3 regions of the Rhizobium sp. RU35A genome follow, and region 1 is predicted to be linked to each of the others. Evidence: predicted binding sites of a transcription regulator. Region 1 holds the regulator's gene; each other region holds the start of a gene.
What was found. The regulator LexA, encoded in region 1, represses DNA repair genes until DNA is damaged. The targets are predictions, from matches to a motif close to TGTTCNNNNTGTGTTCNG.
Positions count from the first base shown of each region.

Region 2: dnaE (DNA polymerase III subunit alpha) is a predicted target of LexA. The motif match lies at 2,366-2,383, and genes of this name have one in related genera.
Region 3: F3H95_RS22835 (DNA polymerase IV) is a predicted target of LexA. The motif match lies at 1,413-1,430, and genes of this name have one in related genera.

Region 1 covers NZ_FTMR01000007.1:145,731-157,604, reverse strand. The annotation lists gene lpxD (UDP-3-O-(3-hydroxymyristoyl)glucosamine N-acyltransferase) at 1-830, shown strand, start outside; gene fabZ (3-hydroxyacyl-ACP dehydratase FabZ) at 823-1,290, shown strand; gene lpxA (acyl-ACP--UDP-N-acetylglucosamine O-acyltransferase) at 1,287-2,102, shown strand; gene lpxI (UDP-2,3-diacylglucosamine diphosphatase LpxI) at 2,107-2,994, shown strand; gene lpxB (lipid-A-disaccharide synthase) at 2,991-4,187, shown strand; gene F3H95_RS16765 (DUF4440 domain-containing protein) at 4,160-4,543, opposite strand; gene gltA (citrate synthase) at 4,693-5,982, opposite strand; gene F3H95_RS16755 (ComEC/Rec2 family competence protein) at 6,433-8,865, shown strand; gene lexA (transcriptional repressor LexA) at 8,846-9,565, opposite strand; gene F3H95_RS16745 (helix-turn-helix transcriptional regulator) at 9,918-10,514, opposite strand; gene F3H95_RS16740 (DNA-binding protein) at 10,575-10,790, shown strand; gene F3H95_RS16735 (helix-turn-helix domain-containing protein) at 10,792-11,874, shown strand, end outside.
Region 2 covers NZ_FTMR01000013.1:8,715-16,354, reverse strand. The annotation lists gene dnaE (DNA polymerase III subunit alpha) at 1-2,144, opposite strand, end outside; gene F3H95_RS22820 (DNA adenine methylase) at 2,837-3,640, opposite strand; gene F3H95_RS22815 (hypothetical protein) at 3,783-4,142, opposite strand; gene F3H95_RS22810 (hypothetical protein) at 4,142-4,969, opposite strand; gene F3H95_RS22805 (hypothetical protein) at 5,143-5,421, opposite strand; gene F3H95_RS27265 (hypothetical protein) at 5,443-5,598, opposite strand; gene F3H95_RS22800 (carbohydrate-binding protein) at 5,622-7,640, opposite strand, start outside.
Region 3 covers NZ_FTMR01000013.1:19,119-30,992, forward strand. The annotation lists gene F3H95_RS22835 (DNA polymerase IV) at 123-1,409, opposite strand; gene F3H95_RS22840 (hypothetical protein) at 1,530-2,174, opposite strand; gene F3H95_RS22845 (DUF3572 domain-containing protein) at 2,171-2,479, opposite strand; gene F3H95_RS22850 (response regulator) at 2,607-2,978, shown strand; gene F3H95_RS22855 (PleD family two-component system response regulator) at 2,994-4,361, shown strand; gene F3H95_RS27665 (hypothetical protein) at 5,011-5,142, shown strand; gene rpmG (50S ribosomal protein L33) at 5,135-5,302, opposite strand; gene F3H95_RS22865 (MFS transporter) at 5,395-6,579, opposite strand; gene F3H95_RS22870 (NUDIX domain-containing protein) at 6,613-7,320, opposite strand; gene F3H95_RS22875 (DUF983 domain-containing protein) at 7,334-7,801, opposite strand; gene rnr (ribonuclease R) at 7,812-10,124, opposite strand; gene topA (type I DNA topoisomerase) at 10,160-11,874, opposite strand, start outside.

The DNA of each region.
Region 1 (11,874 bases):
CTCTGATCCCCAGTCATATCGCCATCTTGTCCACGCCGAAGCCGCATACGGCCTTTGCGCGTGCCGGCGCGTTTCTGCATCCAAAGGCGATGCGGGTTGTTCCGACTGTCTCTGGCGAGGGCATTTCGCCGGCAGCCTATGTCGACCCGACTGCCCGGCTGGAGGCCGGTGTCACCGTTGAGCCGATGGCGGTCATTGGCGCGCATGTTGAAATCGGGTCCGGAACGCGCATCGGTGCAGGTGCGGTTATCGGTGCGGATGTCAAGATCGGTCGCAACTGCTGTGTTGCGCCGACGGCGTCTGTCATGTGTGCGCTCATCGGCAATGGCGTGATCATTCACAATGGGGCGCGCATCGGCCAAGATGGCTTCGGCTTTGCGCCTGGTCCTGCCGGCATGCTGAAAATGGTGCAGATCGGCCGGGTTATCATTCAGGATAATGTCGAAATCGGCGCGAACACGACGATCGACCGCGGCGCGATGGACGATACCGTGATCGGCGAAGGTACCAAAATCGACAATCAGGTTCAGGTCGGCCACAATGTTAGGATCGGCCGGCATTGCGCTTTTGCCAGCGGTGTTGGTATAGCGGGCTCGACGCGTATCGGCGATGGCGTGCAGATCGGCGGTGCAACCGGCGTCAATGGCCATATCACCATCGGCAATGGCGCACAGATCGGTGCAGCGGCTGCCGTGATCGGATCTGTGCCGGCAGGCGCCCGTTTTGGTGGCCACCCGGCCCGGCCCATGCAGGATTACCTGCGCGATATGGCAGAGGTGCTTGCGCGGTCTGACGAACGGTCGAAGAAAAGAGGAAAAAGGAATGGCTGAGCAGGAAAAGGCAACGCTCGACTCCGTCGATATTCAGGAGATCATGAAGCTTCTGCCGCATCGGTATCCCTTCCTGCTGGTTGATCGCATCATCGAGATCAACGGCGACGAGAGTGCTATTGGTGTGAAGAATGTCAGCGCCAACGAGCCGCATTTCACCGGACATTTTCCAGAGCGGCCGATCATGCCGGGTGTGCTGCTCGTCGAGGGGATGGCGCAGACCGCAGGTGCGATCTGCGCACGAAAACAGGGTGAAACCGGCAATCTCGTCTACTTCATGACCATCGACAATGCGCGCTTCCGCCGTCCGGTCGTGCCGGGTGATCGTGTGGAATATCATGTCGCCAAGCTGAAGCAGCGCGGCAATATCTGGAAGTTCCACTGCGATGCCAAGGTGGATGGTGTTCTCGTCGCGGAGGCCGATATCGGCGCCATGATCCGCACGAAGGACGATGCATGAGCACGATTGCTGCCAGCGCCCGAATCCATCCGCATGCCGTCGTGGAAGACGGCGCCGTCATTGGCGAGAACGTTGTCATCGGGCCGTTCTGCCGGATCGGCCCGCGTGTCGTCCTGCATGATGATGTCGAGGTCGTTTCGAATGCGGTCGTCACGGGTTTGACCGAGGTCGGCAAGGGCTCGCGCATTTTTCCGATGGCAGTGATCGGGGGCGTATCCCAGAGCCTTCATGAGGCCGGCGAGGATTCGCGTCTGGTGATTGGCGCGCGCTGCACCATGCGCGAAGGCGTCACGATGAACACCGGAACGGTCGGCGGCGGCGGCATCACCAGCGTTGGTGATGACTGCCTCTTCCTCGCCAATTCGCATGTGGCGCATGATTGCCGCCTGGGCAATGGCATCATCCTGTCCAACAACGTCATGCTGGCCGGCCATGTGCAGGTGGCGGATCGCGCGATCCTCAGCGGTGGCTGCGCCGTGCATCAGTTCAGCCGCATCGGCCGTCAGGCCTTCATCGGCGGCCTGTCTGCCGTCAATTACGACGTCATTCCCTATGGCATGCTGAACGGCAATCCGGGTCTGCTGGGGGGACTGAATGTCGTCGGCATGACCCGTGCCGGGATCGACCGTGCCGTCATCCATCAGGTGCGCAAGGCCTACAAGGCGATCTTTGACGGCGAGGGCGCCATTCGCCCGAAGGCGGCTGCGATCCGCGACGAATTTCTTGACTGCCCGGAAGCGATTGAGGTCATCGACTTCATCCTGGCCGACAGCGACCGGGCGATTTCTTCGCCCTATCGCGGCAAGGCGTAAGGCCGTGGCGTCCGCTCCCGTTCGCGACCGGACGGGACGTCTGGCGATCATTGCTGGCCATGGCTTCCTGCCTCTGCATGTGGCGGAAGCCGCCCGTGCGGCAGGCGATGAGCCCTTTGTCATCTGCCTTGAGGATGAGGCGGATCGCGATTTTTCCGCCTTCGATCATGCTGTGGCCGGCGTGGGCGACCAGGTGCGTATCGAAAGGCTGTTGCGCGAGCGAGGGGTCAAGCGTGTCGTGATGTCCGGCGGGGTGCGGCGGCGTCCTGAACTGCGCCAGATTCGCCCGACGGTTTCGACCCTCCTCAAACTGCCGCAGGCGTTGAAGACCCTGCTTGCTGGCGGGGATGACGCGGTGCTTCGCATGGTCATCAGCCTGTTCGAAGGCATGGGTTGCCGGGTGGTCGGGGTCCATGAAATTCTGCCTGGCCTGCTGGCCGATACCGGCACGCTCGGCCGCCACACGCCGACCGACGAGGATCGTCGCGATATTGCGCGCGGTGCAGAGGCTGCAAGGCTTCTCGGCCAGCTCGATGTAGGACAGGGCGCCGTCAGCGTTGGCGGACGCATCGTTGCCCTGGAGGGCGTGGAAGGGACCGATGCCATGGTGTATCGCGTTGGCGAGCTGCGCGCCTCGGGTCGCGTGTCGCGACGCCGACGCGGCGCCCTCGTCAAGCTCTGCAAGCCGCAACAGGACATGCGGGCCGATTTGCCGACGATTGGCCCCTCCACCATCACCGCCATCGTATCGGCGGGTCTCGGGGGCATTGCCGTGGAAGCCGGCCGGGCTTTGATCGTGGAGCGCGAAACCATGTTGAAGGCCGCCGATGATGCTGGTGTTTTCGTCTGCGGCATCGACGCGGGATTGCCGTCGCTGGGCATCGGATCATGAGCGAACGGGTGCTGAAAATCGGTGTCATTGCCGGTGAAGTTTCCGGCGATCTGCTGGGCGGAGATCTCGTTGCGCATCTGAAGCATCGCTGGCCGGGTTCTATTGAACTCATCGGCGTCGGGGGGGACGCATTGGAAGCCGAGGGGTTGGATTCGCTGTTCGACTTTTCGGAGCTTTCCATCATGGGCCTGACCCAGGTGCTGAAGCGCCTGCCGCAGTTGATGCGGCGCATCCGTCAGACGGCAGATGCGATCATTGCGGCACGGCCCGATGTGCTGATCATCATCGACAGCCCGGATTTCACCCATCGTGTCGCCCGGCGCGTACGCAAGGCGCTGCCGGACCTGCCTGTCGTTGATTATGTGTGCCCGAGCGTCTGGGCCTGGAAGGAGCACCGGGCAACCGAGATGCTCGCCTATGTCGATCAGGTGCTGGCTGTTCTGCCGTTCGAACCGGAGGCTATGCAGCGACTCGGCGGCCCGAAGACGGACTTCATCGGTCACCGTCTGACGGCGGACCCAGATGTCCTCAGGGTCCGCGCAGCGCGTGCCGGGCGCGGACTTCCCGGGGACGAAGGTATCAAGACGATCATCATCCTGCCGGGATCGCGGTCCACAGAGATCAAAATCCTGATGCCGGCCCTTGAGGAAACGGTGCGACTGCTGTCCGAGCGCAATGATGGCCGCGTGCGGTTTCTGTTGCCCACCGTGCCGCGGCAGGAAGCGTTGGTGCGCAGCCTGACCGCCGACTGGATCGTCAGGCCCGAGATCACGGTGGGCGCCGAGAGCAAGTGGCGTGCCTTTGCAGACGGCGACATGGCGATCGCAGCTTCCGGCACGGTGACCCTGGAACTGGCGCTCTGCGGCGTGCCGACCGTCTCCATCTACAAGGTTGACTGGCTGATGAAGTTCATGCTGTCACGCATCAGGATCTGGTCCGCCTCGCTGCCGAACCTGATTGCCGACCAGCCGGTCCTGCCCGAACATATCAACGATCTCGTCCGGCCCGGCTATCTCGCGCGTTGGGCGGAATGCCTGTGTGCGGATACGCCACAGCGTCACGCCATGCTGCAGGGCTTCAATACTGTCTGGCAGCGGCTGGCAACGGCGGTTGCACCCGGCGAAGCCGGGGCAGGACTGGTCCTTGCGCTGCTTGACCGCCGTGCTCACGCGGATGGCACGACAGTTCCCTGATGAAAGATCATCTGCCAGCGGCCGTCTCTGAAGGCCCATATGGAACTGCGCAGCGTTTCGCGAATGCTGCCCGTCCATGATCCCGTGCGGCGGGCACGATAGGTGATGAGCACGACCTCGCCCGCCAGCTCCTTCACGACATAGTCCAACGTCTCGAGGCGTTCATCAGGGGCGGATGGTGTTTCCGCTGCAAGGGCCGCGACCGTCGTCTGCCGGTCGAAGATACGCCCGGAGCTTCCGAACTCGATGAAATCCTCCGCCAGAAGATGGGTCACCCGATCTTGTGCAGTGCGGATGGCGGGTTGGTGCAGGCACTGTTCCAGTGCAATGATTGTCTCGGCCGTTTGCCGGTTCATGGGCAGCTCTTCCCGTTGTGGCAGCGTCCCGTTCGTCCCAGTCAAGGGTCGTCGCGCGATCGCAACCGCATTCACTGTCGCAGAAGCAGGGTATAAAAAAAGCCCGCGATGATGGTCGCGGGCCGTGTTGTTACTGTCTGTGAGCCGGCTTAGCGCTTGGAGACCGGTACGTAGTCGCGCTGGGCAGCACCGGTGTAGAGCTGGCGCGGGCGGCCGATGCGCTGCTGCGGATCTTCGATCATTTCGGCCCACTGCGCGATCCAGCCGACGGTGCGGGCAAGCGCGAACAGCACGGTGAACATGGTGGTGGGGAAGCCCATCGCCTTCAGCGTGATGCCGGAATAGAAGTCGATATTCGGATAGAGCTTCTTTTCGATGAAGTAGTCGTCCGTCAGCGCAATCTTTTCCAGCTCCATGGCGACCTGCAGCAGCGGATCGTCCTTGTGGCCGAGTTCGCCCAGAACCTCATGCGTGGTCTTCTGCATGATCTTGGCGCGCGGATCATAGTTCTTGTAGACGCGGTGACCGAAGCCCATCAGGCGGAACGGGTCATTCTTGTCCTTGGCGCGGGCAATGTATTCCGGAATGCGGTCCGGCGTGCCGATTTCCATCAGCATGTTGAGTGCCGCTTCGTTGGCGCCGCCATGTGCCGGGCCCCAGAGGCAGGCAATGCCAGCCGCGATGCAGGCGAACGGGTTGGCGCCCGAGGAGCCGGCAAGGCGAACGGTCGAGGTGGAGGCGTTCTGCTCGTGATCTGCGTGCAGGATGAAGATGCGGTCCATGGCGCGCGCCAGAACCGGATTGACCTGATATTCCTCGCAGGGAACGGCAAAGCACATGCGCAGGAAGTTCGACGCATAGTCGAGGTCGTTCTTCGGGTAAACGAAGGGCTGGCCGATATGGTATTTGTAGGCCATGGCGGCGATCGTCGGCATCTTGGCGATCATGCGCAGCGAAGCGACCATGCGCTGGTGCGGATCGGTGATGTCGGTGGAATCGTGATAGAAGGCGGAGAGCGCGCCGACCGTGCCAACCATGACGGCCATCGGATGGGCATCGCGGCGGAAGCCGGTGAAGAAGCGGCTCATCTGCTCATGCACCATGGTGTGGTGCGTTACGCGGTAGTCGAAGTCCTTCTTCTGCGCAGCCGTCGGCAGTTCGCCGTAGAGCAGCAGGTAGCAGGTTTCCAGGAAGTCGCCATGCTCCGCCAGCTGTTCGATCGGATAGCCGCGATGCAGGAGGACGCCCTCGTCGCCGTCGATGAAGGTGATCTTGGATTCGCAGGCCGCGGTCGAGGTGAAACCGGGGTCATAGGTGAAGGCGCCGGTCTGCTTGTAGAGCGCGCCGATGTCGATCACGTCAGGCCCGATCGTGCCCTTCTTGACCGGAAGGTCAACCTTCTTCTCTCCCAATCCAAGATGTGCGCTTGTGTCCGTCATACTGATCCTCCGATGGGCGGAAAGGCGCTGAAAGCGCCAGATGAGTGAAGCCTCTGAAAGTAGCTATATGATCTAACGCGTGCTGCCAAGCACTTGCCGCGGGTAATTGTGCACCGCGAAATCCGTAACTTCACCCGGGTTTTCGGGTTCCCGCGAAGCGCTTTGGCGGGTTCTCTGCGTTTCAATCGATCCAATTGAGGCTGGCCCTGTTCTGCCGCAGAAAGCGGCAATTGACCGCCGCAGCTAAACAGGTTCAGGTTGTATTTCTGTTAAGGGCGGGCGCCATTCTGCGGAGGGTGCGTGAGGCAGGCGGAAACCCCGGCGAGCGAATCGAGACGAGAGGCGGAAGCCTTCCGCCAGCCTTCCTTTCTGCCTGTTCCGGCCCTTCTGGGGGAGGGAACGGCGCGTGCTCCGCTGACCTGGGACATCTCGGCGGACACCCCGTCAATATTGCGTGATCGGTCCGATCCGACACGGTGGTGGCAGACCATGCTGGCGGAGGAGCTTGCCCATGGACGCGGCTTTCTGCTTCTGCCCGTGTTTTTGGGGCTGGGGGTCATTCTCTGGTTTTCGGCCACTGCCGCGCCACCGGCCTGGCTGTCTGCCATGGGCCCGGTGCTGGTCGCGCTTGCAATCTGGACCGGACGGCGCGGGCAGGGGGCCGGGAGAACATGCCTGCTGGTCGCGGGGCTCGTCCTGTCGGGCTTCGGGCTTGCCCATCTGGAAAGTCTGCGGAATGCCACCGTTATTCTCGATCAAGCCGTCGTGACGCGGTTGGAGGGGGTGGTGGAGCGGCGTGAGGCTGTGGCGGGCGGCCGCTGGCGCTATACGGTGCATGTTCTCAGAACTTTCGAGCCGGTACTCTCCCGGCCCCCCGAGCGGGTGGCGCTCCTGTGGCGCGCGCCGCATGAACCCCTGGCATCGGGCACGCGGATCGAGGGGCGTGTGCGCCTGTCTCCCCCCTCCGGGCCCGCGCTTCCGGGCCTGCTGGATTTCGGCTTCACCGCCTATTTCGAAGGAACCGGTGCGGTCGGCTTCTTCTACGGGCGTCCGCTCATCCTGGGCGTGGCGGAACCGCCAGGCGGCTTTCTGGCCGGGTTGCACGGCGCACTCTTCGATCTGCGTGCCAGCATCGGCCAGCGCATCCGTGATGTGGTCGGGGGCGATGCCGGTGCCTTTGCAGCCGCGATTGTGACGGATGAGCGGCGGGCGATTTCGCCAGCCACCGTGGAGGCGCTGCGCCTTGCCGGCCTTGCCCATATCGTGGCGATCTCCGGGCTCAACATGGCGCTGGCGGCCGGCATTTCCTTCGTTGGTCTGCGGGGAGCCCTCAGCCTCATCCCTGGCTTTGCCGAGCGTGTGCCGATCAAGAAGATTGCCGCCCTGGGTGCGCTTCTACTGGTCACGGCCTATTACCTGATTTCCGGTTTCGGTGTCTCGGCCGAACGTGCCTACGTGATGATGGTCATCATGCTGGCCTCGGTTCTGTTCGACCGGCCCTCGATCAGCCTGCACAATGTGGCCCTCGCAGCCGTGCTGATTCTGGTCCTGACGCCATCCGCCGTGCTGGGCGCAAGCTTTCAGATGTCGTTTGCGGCAACTGTTGCCCTCGTGGCCGGCTATGAGGTCTGGATGCGCGGTGGAGCTTGGGAGGATCGCGGGCTGCTTGCGGGCGCGCACTCATTCCTCGGGCGACTCGTCCTGCCGTTGTTCGGCTTCGCGGCGGGCGTGCTGGCCACTTCGCTGATCGGCATGCTGTCGACGACAATCTTCTCGCTTGCTCATTTTCACCGGCTGGCCGCCTATGGTCTTGCGGGGAATCTGGCAGCCATGCCGCTGATTTCGATTGTCGTGATGCCGGCCGGATTGGTCGGCATGCTGCTGATGCCCCTGGGGCTTGATGTCCCTTTCCTGACACTGATGGGATGGGCGCTGCAGGGCGTGATCGCGATTGCCGAAACGGTCGCAGGCTGGGGAGGCGAGGTGGCGACGGGGCGACCGCCAGCTGGCTTCCTGCCGCTGGCCTCGGCCGGCTTCCTGCTGCTCACGCTGCTTCGGACGCGCCTGCGTCTGCTTGGTCTGCCGCTGATCCTGGCCGCTGTCGCCATGACGATCATTCCGGAGCGTGCGAGTTCGCCGGATCTGCTCGTCTCGGAGGATGGGATCCTCGTTGCCCTTCTGGACGGGCAGGCCGCGGCGACCAACCGGCGCCGACCTTCGGATTTTCTATACCGGCAATGGCAGGATGCGTTGCGCATCGAACAGACCAGCGCACCGCGCCTGTTGTCGCCGCCGCCTGACGCTGCGGCCAACCGAAAGGCAGCCCCTGGAATCCAGAGGGGTTCTGCACAGAATAAGAGAATCGAGCAAACAGAACGGGAGCCGGCGTCAACTGTCACGACGACGACCGACAGACAGTCTCAGCGAGCCGCTGCCAAAGTGCCGCTGAAGGCCGGCGAGGCGGAAACCATCCTGCAGACCCTGCGCAGAGACGCCGAAAAACAGCCGGGACGCTTTGTATGTCTTCCCTCGTCCGGCTGTCTTGCGATCACCTCGCAGGGGGCGACACTCATAACCGTTGAGGACAATCGTCTCACCGGAACCGCTTGCGACCGCGCAGATCTCGTCATTGCGCCACAGGCCCGCTTCGATGAGTGCCGTTCCGGCGCTCTCCTGCTGAGCGCCCAGACCTTGCGCCGCACCGGATCCCTGATCGTTCGTTTTCGCGACAGCCGACGAGTCGAAGACTGGCGCGCGGAAGCTGCCATCATGTCACATGAGCGCCCCTGGAGCGTTCATCGCAGCTATGACTGGCGACGCCGCAGCTTCGAGACAGATGTGCCGGAACCGGTGCGCCGGCTGGTCAGTGATAGCGGCGGATAAGGCCGACCAATCTGCCTTGTATCTTCACCCGGTCCGGTCCGAAGATCCGGGTCTCATAGGCCGGATTGGCCGCTTCCAGTGCGATCGAGGCCCCCTTGCGGCGGAACCGCTTCAGGGTTGCCTCCTCGTCATCCACCAGCGCCACCACGATATCGCCGGGCGTGGCTGTGCTGCCATTGCGGATGATGACCGTATCGCCGTCGAGAATGCCGGCCTCGATCATCGAATCGCCCTTCACTTCGAGTGCGTAATGCTCGCCGGTTCCCAGCATCTCTATCGGTACCGCAATCGAATGCGTATTGTTCTGGATGGCCGAGATGGGCACGCCGGCAGCAATGCGTCCCATGACAGGAACAGTTGCCGTTCCCGTATATTCTTCCGCAGGTGCCGCTGATGCGGCGGACTTGGCGGGCGGCGTCTTGCCGAGACTGCCTTCGATAACACTGGGTGAGAAGCCGCGACGGGGCTGGGCCGGCGGCACATAGGATTCCGGCAGCTTGATTACTTCCAGCGCGCGGGCACGGTTTGGCAGGCGGCGAATGAAACCGCGCTCCTCCAGGGCTGTGATCAACCGGTGGATGCCGGACTTCGACGCCAGATCAAGCGCATCCTTCATTTCGTCGAAGGAGGGCGGCACACCGGACTCCTTCATGCGTTCATGAATGAACAGAAGCAGTTCCTGTTGTTTGCGTGTCAGCATATGGCAACCCCGAGCCCGAAACAAATACAGAACAGACCCTATCTGTTCCTTATGTGTTCTGCAAGCCCCCAAAAGCCGGGTGTTTTTGGGGTGACCGGCTGATGGAGGCGCGATAATTAATCGGGAATGGCGCGCATAATTATTCTGGAATGAAAACGGGCCTGCGCGCTTGATTTATAAAGATTTTTCGTTGGAAAATGGGGGTGCGCAATGCGCCAATCGGTGGAAGCGTTTTGCGCCGTTCCGGCATAATGGTTAAGTAACTGAGTTGGCTTGCATTATTGGGGATAGCGTCCATGTTTTTGTCCGCAGATCGAAAAGATTGCGGATACCTTTGCGGATAGTGATCAATCTAATCCTTTTTGTGCGGGCTTTTCACCTCTTCCCAGAGGGTTGCCCAATACTGAACTTCCGGGTCGTATCCCTCGTTGAAACGCCCTGTTTGGAGTATCGCTCGCAACCGCTCAACAGCGGCTTCTCCATAGGGGGGAACCTTACCCTGATCTAGTTCGCGGTCATGATCTATGGATTCCTCGGCTTTGTTGACGATCTCTTGAATGATGCTTAGCCGCGCATCATCGTCATACATCCGCCTCAGCGAGAAAATTACGTCTATCTCGTCCTGAGATATGTACCATTTTGGTATGAACCCCGGATTTTCCGCAGAAGCTTGAGCAATGCTTCGGTTGATAGACATTTGATATTCTTCAAATGGGGTTTTGTATTCGCCAAAAATCAAGGCGGCAACAGTTACGTTTCCTATTCCTGCTATCTTCTTGATAATTTCACTATTGGGTTGTCTGCGTCCGCTCTCGTAGTTCGATAATGTTGCACGATCCACACCGACGAGGTTGGCGAACTCCGCTTGAGTTTTGTCACCACGAATTTCTCTAATCCGCTTCCCAATTGCCTTGGATGCTTCGTTATCGAAACTTTTTCGTGTTGACATGTGACACCTTTGAAACATATTGATGGAGTGCTTCGACAGCGAAACATCTAGGAGATTGCTATGATCAGTAACCGGGAAGATGTCAAACGACAGTTTGAATGTGCAGGCATCAGCATCAGGGAATGGGCAGAGCGGAGAGGCTACAATCCCCGCACAGTCTATGCGGTTTTGAACGGTTCTCTGGGTGGGAAGCGTGGTGTCAGTCACCGCATCGCTGTTGACTTGGGTCTGAAGGAAGAGAGTCCTTCGACCATTCCGGGCTTGAAGGCCGCTTAAGATGGAGTGGATCGACAGCCAAATCTTGGCGAGCTTGTATGGCGTCGATCAGCGAAACGCTCGTCGTGGCTGCCACAGGATAATGGTCGGGCGAAGCATGTCCTGGCATGGCCACCCCCTTGAAGTCCGAACCTTCCACGGTCGCGGCGGTCGATCCGGCATTCAATATCAGGTCAAGGTTTCCAGCCTTCCGCCGCATCTCCAGGAGCGTTTGAAGGCCTTTCAAATGACCGATGAGGCCGTTTCAAGGCTCCGTCTTGGCGATGATACGGCCCGCTTCGAACGGGCCTGGAAATACGAGATCATCGCCCCGGCATTGGCTCACCCGTTCCGCAGCCCGGAACGCAGGGCGGTAATCGATAAGCTCGACGGTGAATGGAAGCTCGATTGGACGGGATCGCGGCGCAAGCTGACAAAATCCACCCTCTACAGGTGGATCGAGATTTACGAGAACGAGGGCATTCACGCGCTTGCGCAGAAGGTCCGGCGCGACAAGGGGCAGAAACGGGTATTCATCAACCAGTATTGGTCGAACGCCGTTCCTTTTGACGATTTCGCCAAGGAAACCATTGCCGAGGATATCGTGCAGTTCATTCGCGGGCTGATCGTGAAGGGAACAACGCGCAAGATCATCCAGTTCATGGCGTCCGCCGAGTTGCGCCGCCTGACAGCGGCCTACGGTTATCCGGTGGATGACAATGCACAAGCGGAAAAGCTCTTCGGCATTCCCGATGCTCTGATCACGCAAGAGGCGCGCTTCAAGGCTGTCTACCGGCATGATTTCGACCGCAAGGCCAGCGAGGATAACAAGCCCCGTATCCGCCGCACGATCGCCGGTCTCCAGCCCATGGAAATCGTCGTCATGGACGTGCACCATATCAACGTCATGGTGCGCCGGGAGAACGGCACCTGTGCCACGCCGAAATTTCTCGCCTTCCATGACGTGGCAACGAACCGCGTGTTCGGCGATCTGGTATTCCTGAATGAGCGGGGCGGGGTGCGCAATGTCGATGTGATCGATGCTTTCAAGCGCATGTGCCAGCATCCGGCCTTCGGCATGCCGCAGAAGCTTTATTGCGACAAC
Region 2 (7,640 bases), on a different contig from region 1:
AGGACCTGCGCGATCTGCATGACCTGTTCCTGGTAGACGATGACGCCCTGCGTTTCCTTCAGGAGGTAATCGATCTTCGGATGGATCGATTCGATCTCTTCCTCGCCATGCTTGCGGGCATTGTAGACCGGGATGTTTTCCATCGGGCCCGGGCGATAAAGCGCCACCAGCGCGATGATATCCTCGATGCAGTCCGGCTTCATGCCGAGCAGCGCCTTGCGCATGCCGACACTTTCCACCTGGAACACGCCGATGGTTTCGCCGCGCGAGAGCATCTCGTAGGTTTTGGTGTCATCGAGCGGGATCTTTGCGAGATCCACATGGATATCGCGCTTGGCGACGAAATCCACCGCCGTCTTCAGAACCGTCAGGGTCTTCAGGCCGAGGAAGTCGAACTTCACGAGACCGGCCTGTTCCACCCACTTCATGTTGAACTGGGTGACCGGCATGTCGGAGCGCGGATCGCGGTACATCGGCACGAGCTTCGACAGCGGCCGGTCGCCGATCACGATGCCGGCGGCATGCGTCGAGGCGTGGCGGTAAAGCCCCTCGATCTTCTGGGCGATATCGAGCAGGCGGGCGACGACGGGTTCTTTCTCCGCCTCCTCCTGCAGCTTCGGCTCCTCCTCGATCGCCTTGGAGAGAGGCGTGGGATTGGCGGGATTGTTCGGCACCAGCTTGCAGATCTTGTCGACCTGGCCATAGGGCATTTCCAGCACGCGGCCGACGTCACGCAGCGCCGCACGCGCCTGCAGCGAACCGAAGGTGATGATCTGCGCCACCTGCTCGCGGCCGTATTTCTGCTGCACGTAGCGGATCACCTCTTCGCGGCGATCCTGGCAGAAGTCGATGTCGAAGTCCGGCATCGAGACGCGTTCCGGGTTGAGGAAGCGCTCGAACAGCAGCGAGAAGCGCAAGGGATCGACGTCGGTAATGGTCAGCGCATAGGCGACCAGCGAGCCGGCACCGGAACCGCGGCCGGGGCCAACCGGAATATCCTGCGTCTTCGCCCATTTGATGAAGTCCGACACGATCAGGAAGTAGCCGGGGAACTTCATGCGCTCGATGACCGACAGCTCGAAATCCAGCCGCTCGCGGTAATCCTGCTCGGTATAGCCGGCCGCCATGCCGAGTGCGGCCAGTCGCTGTTCCAGACCTTCCACCGACTGGCGGCGCAGTTCCGCCGATTCGGCACGCTCGGCCTCCTCCGCATCCTCGGTCGCGCCGGTGAAGCGCGGCAGGATGGGTTTGCGCGTCTTCAGGATGAAGGAGCAGCGCCGCGCGATCTCGACGGTGTTGTCCAGCGCCTCCGGCAGATCGGCAAACAGCTTTGCCATGTCCGCCCGGCTCTTCAGATAATGATCCGGCGTCAGGCGGAAACGGCTGTCATCGGACACGATCGCGTTGTGCGCCACCGCCATCAGCGCGTCATGGGCGTCATATTCGCCCTTCGAGGGGAAGAAGGCCTCGTTGGTGGCAACCAGCGGCAGGTCGTGGCGGTAGGCAAGCTCGATCAGCCGGCGTTCGTGGCGCCGGTCGTAGCGGCCATGCCGCTGCAACTCGACATAAAGCCGGTCGCCGAACACCGCCTTCAGCCGGAGAAGACGCTGCTCCGCCTGGGCCGCATGGCCTTCCTTCAGCAGCGGATCGATCGGCCCGGAGGCAAAGCCGGTGAGCGCGATGATGCCATCCGCGCCCCCCTCTTCCAGCCAGGACATGGCGATGTGCACCGCCTGATGACTGCCTTCACCGCCGAGATAGGCACGGCTGACGAGATCCACCAGCCGCTCGTAGCCCACCGCATTGGTGGCAAGCAGCACGAGCGCCGGCAGCTTGGCGAGACCGTTCTGGTTGCCGCGCTTTTCCTCGCCCTGATCCTCCATGTCGATGGCCATCTGGCAGCCGATGATCGGCTGGATGCCTTCGTCCATGGCCTTCTGGGAAAATTCCAGGGCGACGAACAGATTGTTGGTATCGGTAATGGCAATCGCCGGCTGACCATCCGAGGCGGCCTTGCCGAGGATCTTCTTGAGCGGCAGCGCCCCTTCCAGCAGGGAGTAGGCGGAATGAACCCTCAGGTGGACGAAGTGCGGATCTGCCTCCGTCTGATCGCCCGAAACCGCCGTGTCATTTCCATCTGCCATGTCGCCGCCATCCGATTCAGAGGCAGCCATTGTCCGGTCTCGGAGGGGTGAAGTCCAGCCGAAGCTTTCCGCATCACCTTAAAATGTGGGGACACCGCCCGGCCCCATGGCCATGAGGTAAACGCAGACGCAGACGAGAAAGGTCATCATGGAGGCAAAAGCAGCCACATCGCGGAGGTAGTCAGTCATCAGCGCTCTCCTTTTCCGTTATGTTTCTACTTTGTTCCAAATATGTTCACCCGTCAACAAAAAGAACGAAGGCGGAACAAACTTGTTTAACCGGAGGTAAATGGAGGTCGTTTTGCCCGCTTTCCACAGGGACCCGAATTCTCTCCGCTGCCGGCCGATGCGCCGTGCGCAGCCGCCATTCTTCACGCGGCCGGTTTCGACCCGTGCTGTGCCACTGGATTCGGCCGGGGCGCTGAAAGCTGCCTCGTCGGGGAGTTTATATGTGACACCTCTCAGCGCCCCGTTCGGTTGTTTGTGCCCGCCGGTCGGTCCCTCTGTCTGAAAGGCCGGTGGTGCCGTTTGCCATCGCCGTTCCTGTAGCGCGCAAAATCGCGTGGCACAGCGCGCAAGATCGATTGGCAGCAGTTTAAATCCATCCCGATCAGCCCAGAAGCCGGTTTAGATGAGTACCCCAGCCACTACGGCGACGGCTGGGGTATGGCGCATCTCGCCATCGCCAGCAATCATTTTGCCGGGCCGCTGATGATCAGCTCCTTCACGTCTTTGACGCGCCCCTTGCCCTGCAGAGAGTAGCGGCAATCCACCTCCTCCACGGTGAACCGATCAAAGGTCTCGTAGACCCCTGGAACTGCATTTAAGGAGAGGATGAAGCGGCCTTTGAGATGACTTAAAACCTCAGCCATTTCGGCGAAGTCATCACGACTGAACACCGCCCTGCCGTAATCATCTTCACAGCCCCAGTAGGGTGGATCGAGATAAAACAGCGTGCCTGGGCGATCATACCGCTCGATGAAAGACCGCCAGGATAGGTTCTCGATCACCACGCCGGCCATCCGCTCGTGAATCTCCTCAAGCTGAGGAGCCAGTTTCAGAAGGTTAAACCGGCCGCCGTCCATCGTGACACCGAAACTCTGGCCACGCACTTTCCCAACGAAAGCGAGCCGCTGGAGGTAGAGGAAACGCGCCGCGCGCTCCAGATCGGTGAGCGTTGTCGGATCGGTCTTCGACAGTCTCTCAAACTCGCGGCGGCTGGTGACCTGAAACCGCAGCGTATCCATGAACTGCGGATAGTGCCGCTGAAGGATCCGGAAAAGGTTGGCGACCTCTCCATTGATGTCGTTGATAGCCTCCATTTTCGGTGCCATGGACCGTCTCAGAAAAATGCCACCCATCCCGACGAACGGTTCGCAATACGCCTCGTGAGGCGTCGAATTGATCCTGCCGATAATCGTCTTGGCGAGGATCCTTTTGCCGCCGATATAGGCAGCGGCTGGAGCGACAGGCTGAACCTCTGTCAGATTGACCATTTCAAAAAGCCCACGAGTCAGTCACACCTTTTTTGCCCTGCAGGGTACGGGTGCGACAGTTATTTGATCGTGCTGTCGGACGGGTCAGGTCGCCAAACTTAGCCCCGTCGTTCGGTGCGCATGATGCGCACCGGCCGCCCGGCTATGAGCCGAGCGGAATGGTCTGATCCACGGGCCGCCAGGCCGGGTCGGCATCGACCGCTGGAGCCGTGATGCCGGCCATCACCACATCAATGACACGTTGACCGTCCTCAAGAACATGCTCTGCCATCGGGTGGTTTTCGAGATGCGAGATAATCCACCGCCCGTCGGGGATCTGGCGTGGCACATCCCAGGTCAGCGTCACGCCGGCCGGATCGTCCTGGCCCGCACGCTTGCCAATGACCGCACCATCTGCCCGGATCGTGTAGCCTGCCTCCTCGTAGCAGTCGCGTCCGCGATCATCGATCAAGGCGACCGCTGCGGCCGCCGACGCCAAATCGGGAAAAAGCAGATACCGCATTATTGCAGCCTCATGGATTGGGTTGTCCGGTAGGGATGATCCGCAGCCAGTTGCGCGGCCATGCCCCATTTGGCGTGCAGATAGCCCTCCAAACGCTGGCGGGTGGTGGTGGAGAGAGCACCGGATACCGCCAGCATCTCGCCGCACCGCATAGCCGCATATTTTGACGAGACACCGTTGAAGAAGAGCCCGAAATTGTTGCCGGTGCCGATCCCCGTGCCCGAGGCGTCGCCCGTATAGACGATGCCGGCGCGGCCAATGGCGGAGCCAGTGCCATTGTAGTAGTCCATGCGCACCGCCGGCCCGGCGGTATAAGCGCTCGTCGATGAAAAGCCGGTCGTGCCGCCAAAGATAGCCCAATTGGCGGTCCCGCTAGCGCGATATCCCACGGGACCGAGATCACCTCGCCGGTAGAGGGCAGCGTCGCCGCTGCCTCCCACATAGGCGTCCAGCGTCGTCCAGATCGAAAACGGTGGTGTGATTGCAGCGACCAGATTGCCGATCAGGCCATCGTCCACGCCATCGGGTATCGCGCATGCAAGCCCGCCGATGCCGCCCGCCAGAAGCGCCGGCTGGCGCGCACCCACGGTCTGCGCAAAGGACATTCGTCCACCGACGCCGGCTACCGCCGAGATGGCCGCACCGTTGAGGGTTACCAGATCGGATCGGGAAAAATCGACCCACATGGGAATCGTTTGCCCGGCATCGGTGGGCACCCACATCTCGATGGGCGCGCTCGTCTTGCGTCCCTTGCGGTAGGCGATCGCCTGCCCCTCGTATCGGGACAGCATGGTCCAGGTCTGGCCCGTTGCTCCGTCAATCGCCACGCCGTCCGCATACTATTGTCCACCGGCCAGGGATGCCGCGTAGACCGAGCCAGCGTATCCGCTGCCCGATTGGACGGAGATGACGGGCGTATAGGCGCTGCTGCTCAAATCTCCGGTGGGAGAGAGCGACGATCCGAGCGCAAGAGCGACCTGGAATGGCCTTGCAAATCCGCTCATACGTCCGTCCAGGCTTTGACCGTCGCCCCGGCCGTGTTGTTGCGCATCGTGATGCGCACCAGCGGCAGCTTCCTGAAGGTCGCGATCGGCGGTTCCGTCAAATACGAGATGGCGCCGACTTTCAGCCAAGTCGCGTTTGAATCGGCGCGCGCTTCGATTTCGACGACCGCCTTTGATCCTGCACCGAACTCGGCCTGTAGTGTGAAATCATCCGTGGGGCTGAAGGATGCGCCGCTGTTGTCACTTTCGGCGATGCTGTTGATGCGAAGGGTCATGTGGGCTCCGATGATAAAAGATCAGTAGTAGGGAATGCGCCGCTGCTGGCCGCAGATCGCCACCAGCATGTATCCGGCCGGCTTCGGCCGCGGGGCGCTAGCGTCATCGGCACCGCCTGCATCGATAGGTGTGGGAGGAATTTTTCCGGCGCCGCCGTTCTTAGTGCACATGCTCATTTGGCCTGCGATCTCCACACCGATCAGAAATAGGGGATGCTGCGCTGGAAGCCGTTGATATCTAGTCGGATGTATCCCGTAGGATTTAAGGGCATTGCGCCAGCTGCACCTGCACTGGGAGCAGTGGTCGTCACACCCTGATTGCGGAGCCCGATGATATATCCAAGCCGCAGCCCCAGCCCGTTGCCGTCCTTGTCAGAGATGTCCAGACCGGCGGTGCCATACTGGGAAAGCTGCATGACGTTGGCAGCCGTTGGATCGCCGAACCACAAATCTCGAATGAATTGCAAACGTGCCTTGGTAGGGTCGCCCCCTCCATACGCCTTGGCGAAGTTGATTGTCGGCGCAGAGCCTCCCAGATAGCCTGGTCCTGAGAGGTAGAACGTGTTCGCCTTCACAAAAATTGAGTCAACATCGCGATGCACACGCGTCCCGAAGGTCGTCAGGATGCCCAGCTCATCATGCAGCAGCTGCGAGACAAAACGGTTCGCCGCATCGAGCGGATGCGTGCCGTCGGTGATCCAGCCGAGGCGGACAAGTTCTGTATAATTCCGGCAGGCCCTGTAGCCGTCGAAATAGGCCGCGTAATTGGCCATGGCATTGTCGCGCCAGATTTTCTGGATAGCCAATTGCGAGGCTTCGCTGGTCTGGTCGGGGAGCGATCCGATGACGAGAACGGAACAGGCGGGCAGCGACGCGAAACGGGTGAACATCGCCGGAATGTTGACGCTGGCGTTTTCCTCCTTCGCCTGCACAATCATCAATTTGCAGTTAAACTCGGTCATCAGGTAGCTGAGAATGGCATCAGACGAATAGCCGTTGTTGGCAAGAGTGCTGCCGCCACGGCCGAAACCGAGCGGCACGATGCCGTAAGCGCGGAAACCTCCGCAATAGGACGACAGCACGACGACCTTCCCCGTCGCGGTCGCCACCATCTTGTATTTGATCGTGGGATCGGCCGTGAACTGAACCTTGGCTCCGCCGAGCGACGTATCAGACAGGTCAAGCGTCTGCGTATCATAGAGTGTGTTATTATCACGGTTGCGCAGCTCCACGCTCACGCTGCCCATGCCCGGCCCCTTGGCAAAATACATGCGCATGGTGGCAAATCCGTTTTGCTGCCCCATGTCGACCGTCACGGTCGCGCCGCTTGAAAGCTCGACATGGCCGCCATTCGGGAGATACGTGAAATCGACAAAGCCCGCACCACCACCGTCCGGCCGGCTCTGGTCGATCGGCAGGCTGCCGAGACCGGAGTTGAAATATGTCCCCGTCAGCGTCTGAATGGGGCCGGCAACATTGATCGTCGTGCCGCCGATAACGGCGCCCTGCTGAATTGAGGTGAACATCTGGAGCAGGAACGGCGACCAGACGTGGGGCGAGACGCTATCTCCGTAATAACCGATCCCGACAAATCCTGATGGCGATGCGGATGCCGCTGTTCCCGCGTTGTAGGCGTAGAGAGCCTTGTAGAAGTCCCTCAGATTGTGCTTGCCCTCCAGCAGCGACACGCCCTCCAGTCGTGATGCCACCGTGGTGCGTTGCCGCTCATAGCCGATCATGCCGGCGCCCAGCGCCGTGCTGGACTGGCTGGCGAGATCGGCCACCGTGGCGCCCTGGTAGATCTGCCAGCGCGGCGCGGCGAGATCCGTCGCAAAGGTGCCTGCCGTGTGCGCCACCGTGCAGATATACTGAACGCCGCCCTGCATCACGGTATCGCGCACCGCATAGGCGGTGCCTGTCGCCCAGTTGCCACGGTGATTGGTGATGATCGCTGTCGAGGCCTCGATACGATCCTCGGTCGCCACGACAGCCGTGCGATGCGCCAGCGCCTCGGAGGCGGCCGCCTGCGCCAAGATCCGATCGGCATCCGCTGCCGCCGCAGCCGCATCGGCCGCCGCCTGTCCGGTGTCGGTCGGCAGACCGGCAACCTTTACCCAGCCCCCCGCCTGCCGCTCGTAGATGCCGCGATCGGCGCCGACGAGGGCGATGCCGGTCTGTCCGACGCTGGCCCCGGAGACTGCGTCCAGAGAAGCTTTCGA
Region 3 (11,874 bases), on a different contig from region 1:
AGGCCGCGCATTGCAGCCCGCGTCCCGACGCCGACAGCGAAGCGGAGGGAGAGTACGATCGCTCGTGCTCGACTATCGCCGGGCCGCTTCCTTCCGACCCGCTGTGAGCCGGAAGTTACCCGCTACGGCTTGCGTGCGCCAAATGTGTAGCCGGTTTCCACGGAGGCCTTGCCGAACTTGTCGCGCAGCTTGTCCATGGCCGCCTCGGCGGCCGCCCGGCGACCGGCCTGCCGGTCGACGAGATCGGGCGGGTCGGCACGATCCGGGTCGGTTAGATCGGTCACGCCGATGCCGATCAGGCGGAATTTCGTGCCGTCGGTTTCCCGCTCCAGCAGCGACAGGCCGGTGCGGAAAATGCGGTCGGCAAGCTGGGTCGGATCCTCCAGCCGCCGGTTTCGGGTGCGGCTGCGGAAATCGGCGGTCTTCAGCTTCAGCACCACCGTCTCACCGGCGACCTGCTGCTTCTTGAGGCGGCTCGAGACCTTTTCGGAAAGGCGCCGCAGCACCGGCACCAGATCCTCGTAGCGCGCGATATCCTCGAAGAAGGTGGTTTCGGCGGAAACACTTTTCGCCGGTTCGTTGGGATGCACCGTACGGTCATCGATGCCGCGCGCCAGCCGGAACAGACGCTGCCCCATGGTGCCATAGCGGCGCATCAGATCGCCTTCCGCCATGGTCTGCAACTGGCCGATGGTGCGGATGCCATCCGCCTCCAGCGTCGCCGCAAACGCCTTTCCGACGCCCCAGATGGTGGTGACCGGGCGCGGCGCGAGGAATGCCACCGCTTCCTCCCGGCCAATCACCGAAAAGCCGCGCGGCTTCTGCAGGTCGGACGCCACCTTGGCGAGGAACTTGCAGTAGGAGAGGCCGACCGAGAGCGTGATGCCGATTTCGCTTTCCACGCGGCGCACCAGCCTTGCCAGGATACGCGCCGGCGGATCGTGGTGCAGCCGTTCGGTGCCGGAGAGATCGAGGAAGGCCTCGTCGATGGACAGCGGCTGGACGAGCGGCGTCAGTTCCTGGAAGAGCGTGCGCACCTGCCGGCCCACCGTCGCATATTTCTCCATGTTCGGGGGAATGACCACGGCATCGGGGCAGGCCTCCAGCGCCTTGAACATCGGCATGGCCGAGCGCACGCCGCTGATGCGCGCGATGTAGCAGGCCGTCGAGACGACGCCGCGCTTGCCGCCGCCGATGATCACCGGCTTGTCGGCCAGTTCCGGATTGTCGCGCTTCTCGACGGAGGCGTAGAAGGCATCGCAATCGATATGGGCGATGGTGAGATCATAGAGTTCCGGGTGGTAGACGAGGCGCGGGCTGCCGCAGGCACGGCACCGCCGCCTTCCGTCCGGTTGCCCGGTCAGGCAGTCGCGACAAAAGCCGGGATCGAGGGCGAAAGGCTGCGTCATGTCCGGAACAAAGGTTGAACATGGCGACCTTAATCCCCTTGCCAATGCTGCACAAGGGGCGCGCGTGGCGACGGCCTGCGCAACTGTGGACGTCGTGACGCAGACAAAAAGTCCCAGACGTCAGTGGTTGGAAAAATGCTTCAGCAGATGCGCTTCGGCATCGCGCCAGTCGCGGGCCTGTACCACATGCGGGCCGGGCTTCGGCGCATGGCGATGCATCTCGCTTTCCGGCATCAGATGGACGAGAAGGCACTGCGGCACGCTTTCGGCCACCGAGACGTGATTGTGCGCCATGTCGTCGATGAAGGCGAGCGGCAGCGGGCGGCTGCCATGCATCTGACGCACCACCGGCCCCTTCGGGCTTTCGGTGGCGAGCAGCGGGAAGGTGAGGTCCAGCCGGTCGAGCAGGCGGCGGCGCATCAGCGTGTAGCGCGGTGGCATGGCGGTAAGGAACACCACGTCGGCGCTTTCGCCAATCCGTTTCAGGGTGGAAACCGCATCGCCAAACGGTGTCTGCCAGTCCTCCTGCGCCTCGAAGAAGTCGAGCACCAGCTGGCTGACCAGCGCGTCGTCCACCGGCACCTCGTCGCGCGCGGAGACGATATTGCCATGCAGCCGGTAGGAGCGGGGAAGGAGCCGGTGGCCGAGACTGTCGAGAAACCGCTCGAAGGGGTGCAGGAATTCGAGCACGACGTCATCGACATCGCAGACGGCGAGCGGCCGGTCGCCGAGGCGGACATGCGCGAGGTCAACGATCTCGCTCATCCGTGGTCTCCCGAATCGAGGCCCGGTCCCGAATAGTGGTGCCAGGCGGCCACCACGGCCTCCGGCTTCCAGTCCCGCGCGGCACAAAATGCCATCAGGGTCGGCTCATGCCCCATCACGAAGTCGATCATGCCGGCGAGAAAGCCGGGATCGCCGATCGCACCGCGCAGTTGTTCCACCTGCACGCCCGACAAGGACAGAAAACGACCGAGCATGTCCGGTTCCTCCGCAAGCCATTGCAGAATCGCGGTTGCCGTTTCTTCCGCCGAGGCAAGCGATGATGTTTTTCCGATCCCGCGCGACATGCTGCAACAAATTACCTTTTCTTCAACCTTATGGCTTTAGACTGTTTGAACCGAATGAATGGAATCGGCCGCAGGCGAGCTTATCTTCAAAGGATACGCTTGCAAGGCAGGATTTGGGGATGATGTTATGCCCAAGAGGGTCATGATTGTCGAAGACAACGAGCTCAACATGAAGCTCTTCCGCGACCTGATCGAGGCCTCGGGTTATGCAACGATCCAGACGCGCAATGGCATGGAAGCGCTGGATCTTGCCCGCAAGCACAAGCCGGACCTCATCCTGATGGACATCCAGCTGCCGGAGGTTTCGGGGCTGGAGGTGACGAAATGGCTGAAGGAAGATGACGAGTTGCACGTCATCCCGGTCATCGCCGTTACCGCCTTTGCGATGAAGGGAGATGAGGAGCGCATTCGCCAGGGCGGTTGCGAGGCCTATGTTTCCAAGCCGATTTCCGTGCCGAAGTTTATCGAGACCATCAAGACCTATCTTGGTGATGCCTGACGCGGGACAAGGGTAATGACGGCACGGATCCTGGTTGTTGACGATGTTCCGGCCAATGTGACGTTGCTGGAAGCCAGGCTGATTGCCGAATATTTCGAGGTGCTGTCCGCCTCAAGCGGTCCCCAAGCGCTCGACATCGTCGCCAGCACCCCCGTCGATATCATCCTTCTCGACGTCATGATGCCCGGCATGGATGGGTTCGAGGTCTGTGCGCGGCTGAAGGCCGATCCGCAGACGGCCCATATCCCCGTCGTGATGGTGACCGCGCTCGATCAGCCGGCCGACCGCGTACAGGGTCTCAAGGCCGGTGCCGACGATTTTCTGACCAAGCCCGTGAATGATCTGCAGCTCGTCTCGCGCGTGAAAAGCCTCGTGCGGCTGAAGACGCTAAGCGACGAATTGCGTATCCGTGCCGAGACCGCCCGCAAGATCGGTGTCGACGATGCCTTCCGCCTGGATCTGATGGACGGGCCGGGGAGGGTGCTTCTGGTCGACAACCGTGCCGCCTCGCAGGAGCGCATTGTCCGGACACTGAAGCCGGTTGCGGAGGTGGATGCCCTGTCGGACCCCCAGGCTGCACTGTTTCAGGCGGCGGAGAGCCCGGTCGATCTCGTGATCGTCAATGCGGCGGGCGACGAATACGATCCTCTGCGGCTGTGTGCGCAGCTTCGGCTGCTGGAGCGCACCCGCTTCCTGCCGCTGCTGCTGGTGACCGATACGGGTGACGAGGACATGGTGATCCGCGCGCTGGACCTCGGCGTCAACGACTACATCATGCGCCCGGTCGATCCGAATGAACTGGTCGCCCGAACGCTGACCCAGATCAAGCGCAAGCGATACAATGATCGCCTGCGGGCGAGCCTCAGCCAGACCATCGAGCTTGCCGTGACAGACGGGCTGACAGGCCTCAGCAACCGTCGCTATCTCGACAGTCACCTGAAGACGCTGTTCAACCGTGCAGCCAGCCGCATGCGGCCGCTCTCCGTCTGCATGACCGATATCGACCGCTTCAAGCAGGTCAACGATACCTATGGTCACGATACAGGTGATGAGGTGTTGCGCGAATTTGCCCGCCGCATCCGCTCCACCGTGCGGGGGGCGGATCTTGCCTGCCGTTACGGTGGCGAGGAATTCGTCGTGGTCATGCCGGATACCGATGCGGCGGCGGCTGCCGCCATCGCCGAGCGACTGCGCGCCATCATCGAAGGGGAGCCCTTCGTCCTGAATCAGGGGACGCAGCGGCTGTCGATCACCGCCTCCATTGGAATTGCCAGCAACGCCAGCGGTATCGATACGCCCGAACATTTGCTCAAGCAGGCTGATCGCGCGCTCTACGCCGCAAAGCTCGCAGGACGAAACCGAGTCGTCGCCTCTGCAGCATGATGATTCGCGCTTTTATTGAAAAAACCGATAGAACTGGTCTCACGCCTGCCCCCGTTCGGCGGCCGGCAAGCTTTGCCAAAAGTTAGACGAAGCCTGGAAATTACACTGCACTATCCGAAATTTCGTATGGCTTTGACAAAAGCCTGATTCACAAAGCGTCTTGCTTTGCGGCACATTGTCCAAAAAACACTCAGCTTTTGCCGGATTGACTCGTCGCAAAGTTGGTGTGCAATATTACTTGCCTTAATTCCCAGTGGATATAGCAATCGGCGCCCTGTTTTTAACCATGTCCTGGGGAAAAATGTGTGCAGGTTAAGAATAGGTTGATTTTCGTTCTAAATTACGCAAGTTTAGCACCAAGGCAGCTTGTTCCCTTCGGGAACTCAGATACCCCATGATGCTCAGGTCCGCCGCATCTCCTGGGTCGTGGGGTCGGTCGGTCGGTTCGCATATCACGCGGTTCCTCGTGCCGCTTGCGCGCCGACCGGCCCCCTTAAGCTCTTTCCCCGCCAATACTGATCATAGCCATCGTCTGACAGTGCATCGTGCTTGGGCTTTACGCGAAGACGCGTGATCTCGCGGCGAAGGTGCCCGTGTCTGTTCTATTCATTCAGGTGCGGCGGAAAGGGGCCGGCGATATCATGCCGTCGTGCTGGTCGCGGCGGCAACGGACGCCGCCATATCACGGCAGGTCCTGCCGCTGGATGCCGACAACGAAAAAGGCGCGGAGCCGGAGCGCCGCGCCTTTTTTGAAGAGAAGAAACCGATCAAGCTTACTTGATCTTGGTTTCCTTGAACTCAACGTGCTTCTTGACGACCGGGTCATACTTGGTCTTGGTCATCTTGTCCGTCATCGTACGGCTGTTCTTCGTCGTGACGTAGAAGAAACCGGTATCGGCCGTCGACAGCAGCTTGATTTTGATGGTCGTAGCTTTCGCCATGGTCTTCCTGCCTCTGAATAAAAATCAAGCCGCGGACGCCTGAGCGGTCCACGGCGAAATCTGGCGCGAAACTACAAATCGCGCCCGAAAAGTCAAGCCCGTTCTCTGCCGAAAAGCAGTCGGCAGATGGATATCAGCACATAAAGCCCGAAGAAGCCTGCCAGAGCCCAGGCAAAGCCGTTGTTTCCACTGATGTCGATGGCCGCACCGATCGCCTGTGGACCGGCCACGGTGCCAACGGCATAACAGAAGACGAAGGCTGCGTTGGCGGCAACTAGGTCCGATCCGGTGAGTCGCGAACCGAGATGGGCAAGGCCAACCGTGTAAAGTCCGGAGACGCAGCCGCCCCAGACGAGCAGCAGGCCGGCCATCAGCCACCAGTGATGGATGAGGAAGGGCAGAGCCAGCGCCCCCATCAGGCCGGCAATCGCCATCAGGAACAGCATCGGGCGACGGTCCTTCAACCGGTCGGAAATCATGCCGAACGGGATCTGGAACACCATGTTGCCGATACCCATCACCGTCAGCAGCAGCGCGGCATTCGCTTCCGGCAGGCCTGAGCGATTGGCATAGACCGGAAAGAGCGACAGGCCGCCGGCTTCCACGGCGCCGAAGACGAAGACGGCAGCCGTCGCGGTGGGCACCAGGAAGACATAGCGCATGAAGTGCTTCTGCGGCTTTTCTTCCAGCACCGGGCTTTCGCCACGGGCAATGTAGATCGGCACGAAGGCAACGAGAATGGCGCAGGCGCCGATGATGAAGGGCAGGATGCCCTCGCTGCCGATCGCCGAGAAGATCAGGGGGCCGATGGCAAAGCCGACGGCCAGCACAGTGGCATAGATGCCGAGCACCAGCCCGCGGCGGCGCGGAGGGGCTGCGGCATTGATCCAGAACTCCGAGAGAATGAACAGCGTCGTGGTGGCGCCGTGGAAGGTCAGGCGAAGCGGAAACCACATCCAGAAGGCTTCCGCATAATAAAAGCCGAGCGCGCTCACAGCGGAGATCAGGACCGCCCACAGCATGGTGCGGGCCACGCCGAAATCATGGGCAAGCCGGGTGCTGATCGGCGCCGCGATCATGGCGGCAACGCCGGCCATGGCTGAGTTGAGGCCGATCAGGGTCGACGAGATGCCGCGCTTTTCCAGAATGATGCTGAGCAGAGGCAGGCCGAGGCCGATGGCAATGCCGACTGCACTGATGGCAGAAATGGCAGCGACCAGCGACGGCCAATGGATTTCTTCGGGGTGGCCCATGTTGCCGCCCGTCGATTGGGACATCTTACGATCCTTCGTGTAGGAATCCATTTTTGTTTACAGCCGATGACGCAGAAACATGCCGTTACGATTGGTGTACACCCATACATCGCTTCCAAACGGCAAAGAACGGTTCGACTCAAGTGATTTTTTTAAGTCATCGAGCACGGCGAGGACGATCTCCGGCATTTTGACCGCCTCCAGCGCGTCGAGAGACAGCCAGCGCAGGTCGGACAGCTCGGCACTTTCCGTCGCGTGCTGCGCCTCGATGCCGGCTTCATCGGTAAAGGCGGCGAAAAAGCGATTGTCGAAGCGGCGCGACGCACCGGGCGGCGTCACCGCGCGCGCGATATAGCGCAGGCAGGAGAGGTTCGGTGCCATATCCGGCATGGTGGAAAGGTGCAGACCCGTTTCCTCGCAAAGCTCGCGGGCGGCTGCAAGGGCCAGTGCGCGGGCGCTTGCCTCGGAAAGGGGGCGGCGACCGTTCTGCTTGAGCCGGTCGAGCACCAGAGGATGCAGATCCGCGGCGAAGGGCAGGGCATGGTCGCGTGGATCGCGCCGGCCGCCGGGCACCACATAGAGATCCGGCATGAAGACGTGGGCGCTGCCGCGCCGGCCGACAAGGACGCGATGGCTTGCGCCGCTGCGGTCGATCAGGATCAGCGAGGCGGAGGCACGCGGACGCAGTCTCGCGGCAGCCGGGGCGGCCACGGTGGGAGGGGTGGACATGGCAGCCTGCGCCGATGCGCGGGACGTGCGGGTCATGCCGTCGGTCCGATCATGCGCCGTGGCCGCCGCGGCCGGGATCGATGCTCTCGTCCTCATTGCCGAAGCCATGCATTCTCAGCGCCCATTGCAGGCCGATCACGCCGCCCTTGATCGGCTGCATGGAGGCGAGCGCCGTCAGGATGGTGATGGGGGTCCAGATGGCGAGATGCGTCCACATCGACAGGTGCCACACCATGTCGGTCATCATGAAGCCGCCGACCGTGACGTGACCGATCACGAAGATGACCAGATAGGGCGGAAGGTCATCGGCGCGGTGGTGAAACATTTCCTCGCCACAGGCCGCACAGCGGTCGACCGGCTTCAGGAAGCTCTTGAACAGGCGGCCGCTGCCGCAGTTCGGGCAGGTGCATTTCAGACCGCGCAGGATGGACTGGCCGAGCGGGCGCTCCGGGCGATCGGCGCCGCCATACCGGATGGGGTGAGCCGGGGCATGGGCGTGATCGCTCGACACTGTCATCGCTTTTCTCCTAGCGGCCGCGCCGTGGCGGGCGGGTTCCGGGTTTGCGCGCTGCGCGCCGTCCCGACTTGTGGAAGGAACGGGTCGCCGCGCCCATCTTCTGGCCCTCGCTCAGCATCTCAAAACGGAGAGCGCCGGCAAGAGGGACGGCTTCTGCCAGTCTAACATCCACTGCGTCACCAAGCTGATAACCGAGGCCGGTCTTGTCGCCGATCAGCGCCTGCCTGCTTTCGTCATAGTGGAAGTAATCATTACCAAGGGTAGATATGGGCACGAAACCGTCGGCGCCATAGGTTGGAAGCGTGACAAAAAGTCCCGCCTTTGTGACGCCGGAAACGCGCCCCTCGAATTCCTGGCCCACCCGTTCAGCCAGATGATGGGCGATCAGGCGGTTGATCGTATCACGCTCGGCCGCCATCGCGCGACGTTCGAAGGTGGAGATTTCCGCCGCGATGTCGTCGAGTTGTGCCTCTTCCTCCGGCGTGATGCCGCCTTCGCCAAGGCCGAGCGAGCCTACCAGCGCGCGATGCACGATGAGGTCGGCATAGCGGCGGATCGGCGAGGTGAAATGTGCGTATTTCATCAGGTTGAGGCCGAAATGGCCGATGTTTTCCGGGCTGTAGACGGCCTGGCTCTGGCTGCGCAGCACCATTTCGTTGACCATCACCTGGTGCGGCGTGTCCTCGGCGCGGGCCAGAATCCCGTTGAAGGAATTGGCACGCATCTGGCCGCCCTTGGCCATGGAGATGCCGAGCGTCGCCAGGAACTCCCGCAGCACCTCCTGCTTGGCGAGCGAGGGCGCATCATGGACGCGGTAGATCAGCGGCTGGCGCTTCTTTTCCAGCGTTTCTGCCGCGCAGACATTGGCCTGGATCATCATTTCCTCGATCAGCTTGTGGGCATCGAGGCGTTCGGGAATGATGACCTTGTCGACCGTGCCGTCGGACTTCAGCAGAATCTTGCGCTCGGGCATGTCGAGTTCGAGCGGCTGGCGACGGTCGCGACCGCGCTTCATCACCGCATAGGCGTGCCACAGCGGCTTCAGGATCGGCTCCAGCAGCGGGCCGGTCTTGTCGTCCGGCTTGCCGTCGATCGCAGCCTGCGCCTGCTGGTAGGAGAGCTTTGCCGCGCTCTTCATCATGATGCGGTGGAAGGTGTGGCTCGCCTTGCGGCCGTCCTTGGAAAACACCATGCGCACGGCAAGCGCCGGCCGGTCCTCGCCTTCGCGCAGCGAGCAGAGATTGTTGGAGATCCGTTCCGGCAACATGGGAACGACGCGGTCGGGGAAATAGACGGAATTGCCGCGCTTCAGCGCCTCGCGGTCGAGCGGCGCGCCGGTGCGCACATACCAGGACACATCGGCAATGGCGACCGTGACGATCACGCCGTCCGGATTGTCCGGGGAGGGGTCCGGTTCGGCATAGACCGCGTCGTCATGGTCCTTGGCGTCGGCCGGATCGATGGTCACGAGCGGCACGTGGCGCCAGTCCTCGCGCTTCGCCATGCTGGCGGGGCGCGCTTCTTCTGCCTCGTCCATCACCGGTTTCGGGAAGATATGCGGGATGCCATGCGAATAGATGGCGATCATCGAGATCGCCTTTTCCGAGGCAACCGAGCCAACGACCGTCAGAACCTTCGCCCGCGTGAGGCCAAAACGGTTGCCGCGCAGCACATCGGCCTCGATCAGGTCGCCATCCTTTGCCTCGCCGAGATCGCTGAGCGCGATCTGCATTTCCTCGCCGCGCCGGTCGATCGGCAACAGGCGTGCACCGCCTTCCGGCATCATGCGGATGACGCCAAGCGCAGCATTGCGGTGCTTGTCGATAATTTTCACGACACGCGCCGTATAGGCCGGACCGGTGCGATCCTTGTTGGGGAAGATCTTGGCAAGCACCCGGTCGCCAAGGCCTGCGGCGGGCGTTTTCGCCTTGCTGCGGTTGTCGGAGGACTGGCGGATCAGCACCGCCGGCGCCACGCCCTGGTCGTCCAGCCATTCGGCCGGCCGTGCGATGAGTTCGCCGTCCTTGTCGCGGCTGGTGATGTCTAGCACCGTCATCGGCGGTAGCGCACCCGGCCGCGTCAGCGCCTTGCGGCTCTTCTGCAGAAGGCCCTCGTCTTCAAGGTCGCGCAGAACATCCTTCAACTCCACGCGTGTGTCGCCCTTCAGGCCGAAGGCCTTGGCGATTTCCCGCTTGGTGGCGCGGTCGGGATTGTCGGCAATGAATTCCAGCAGAACCTCGCGCGGCGGAACCACGCCCTGCACGATGATCGACCTGTCACCGGATGCGGCCAGTTCCGCGCGAAGGGCAGCCTTGCGGCTCAAGGGTTGAGAGGGCTTGGCTTCGCGCGGTGTCTTGCTCACGTGTCCGTCTTCTTCGTCTTGGCCGCGGCCTTCGGCTTAACCGGGGCCTTTGCCTTGGCGGGGGCCTTCTTCTTCGGCTTTGCGGTCTCCTCATCGGAGGCGGCTGCCTTGGTCTTCGGGGCGGCCTTGGCCGCCTTGCCCTTGGCGGCAGGCGTCTTGCCGGCTCTTTCGGTGAGAAGCGCAAGCGCCTCCTCCACCGTCACGCTCTGCGGATCCTTGCCTTTCGGCAGGGTGGCATTCACCTTGCCCCAGTTGACGTAAGGGCCATAGCGACCTTCCCGCACGGTGATGGCGCCGCCATCCGGATGGTTGCCGAGCTCCTTGAGCGCTGCGGTGCCCGTGCGGGCGCGCCCGCCGCCCTTGCTCTGCTTTTCCGCGAGAACGGTGACGGCACGGTTGAGGCCGATCGAGAACACGTCCTCGACACTTTCCAGATTGGCATAGGTGCCGTCATGCAGCAGGAAGGGTCCGTAGCGGCCGATGCCGGCGGAAATCATCTTGGCCGTCTCCGGATGCTGGCCCACATCGCGCGGCAGGTTGATCAGCGCCAGCGCCTTCTCGTGGTCGATATCCTCGGGCTTCCAGCCGCGCGGCAGCGAGGCGCGCTTGGCCTCCTTGCCATCCCCGCGCTGGATATAGGGGCCGAAGCGGCCGGAGCGCAGCGTCAGTTCCTCGCCGGTCATCGGATCGCTGCCGAGCGCCTTCGGTTCGTTGAGCGTTGCGGCTTCCGCTTCCGCACCGTCGGACGACAGCTGACGCGTGTAGTTGCATTCCGGATAGTTGGAACAGCCGACAAATGCGCCGTATTTGCCGAGCTTCAGCGACAGGTTGCCGGTGCCGCACACCTGACAGATGCGTGGATCGCTGCCATCCTCCCGCTTGGGGAAAACGAGTGGCGCGAGCGCCTCGTTCAGCGCATCCAGCACGTTGGTGACGCGCAGTTCCTTGGTGTCTTCGATCTGGGCGAAGAAATCCTGCCAGAAATCGCGCAGAACCTGCTTCCAGTTGAGTTCGCCGGCTGAAATGCGGTCGAGCTTCTCCTCGAGATCGGCCGTGAAATCATATTCCACATACTTCGTGAAGAAGTTCTCGAGGAAGGCCGTGACAAGGCGTCCCTTCGAATGCGGGATCAGCTTGCGCTTCTCGACGACGATGTATTCGCGGTCGCTCAGCGTCTTCAGCGTCGCGGCATAGGTGGAGGGGCGGCCGATGCCGAGTTCTTCCATCTTCTTGATGAGAGAGGCTTCGGAATAGCGCGGCGGCGGCTCGGTGAAATGCTGGCTCGCATTCACCTTGTCCTTGTCCAGCTTTTCGCGCGCATTGATTTCCGGCAGGCGGCCGTCCTCGTCGTCCTCTCCGCCTTCGCCCTCCTCGCGGTGGTCCATGTAGGCTGCCAGGAAGCCGTCGAAGCGGATCACGGAACCGACGGCGCGCAGGCCTGCGCGATCCGAACCATGGGCAGCAGCGATCTCCACCGTCGTCCGTTCCATCTCGGCGGAGGCCATCTGGCTGGCAATGCCGCGCTTCCAGACCAGTTCGTAGAGGCGCAGCTGATCGCTGTCGAGGAAACGGCGCACCTTGTCCGGGGAACGACTGAAATCGGTCGGGCGGATGGCTTCGTGGGCTTCCTGGGCGTTCTTGGCCTTGGTGGAATAGAAGCGTGCCTTTTCCGGCAGGTAGCGTTCGCCGAACTGGTCACCGATGGCACGGC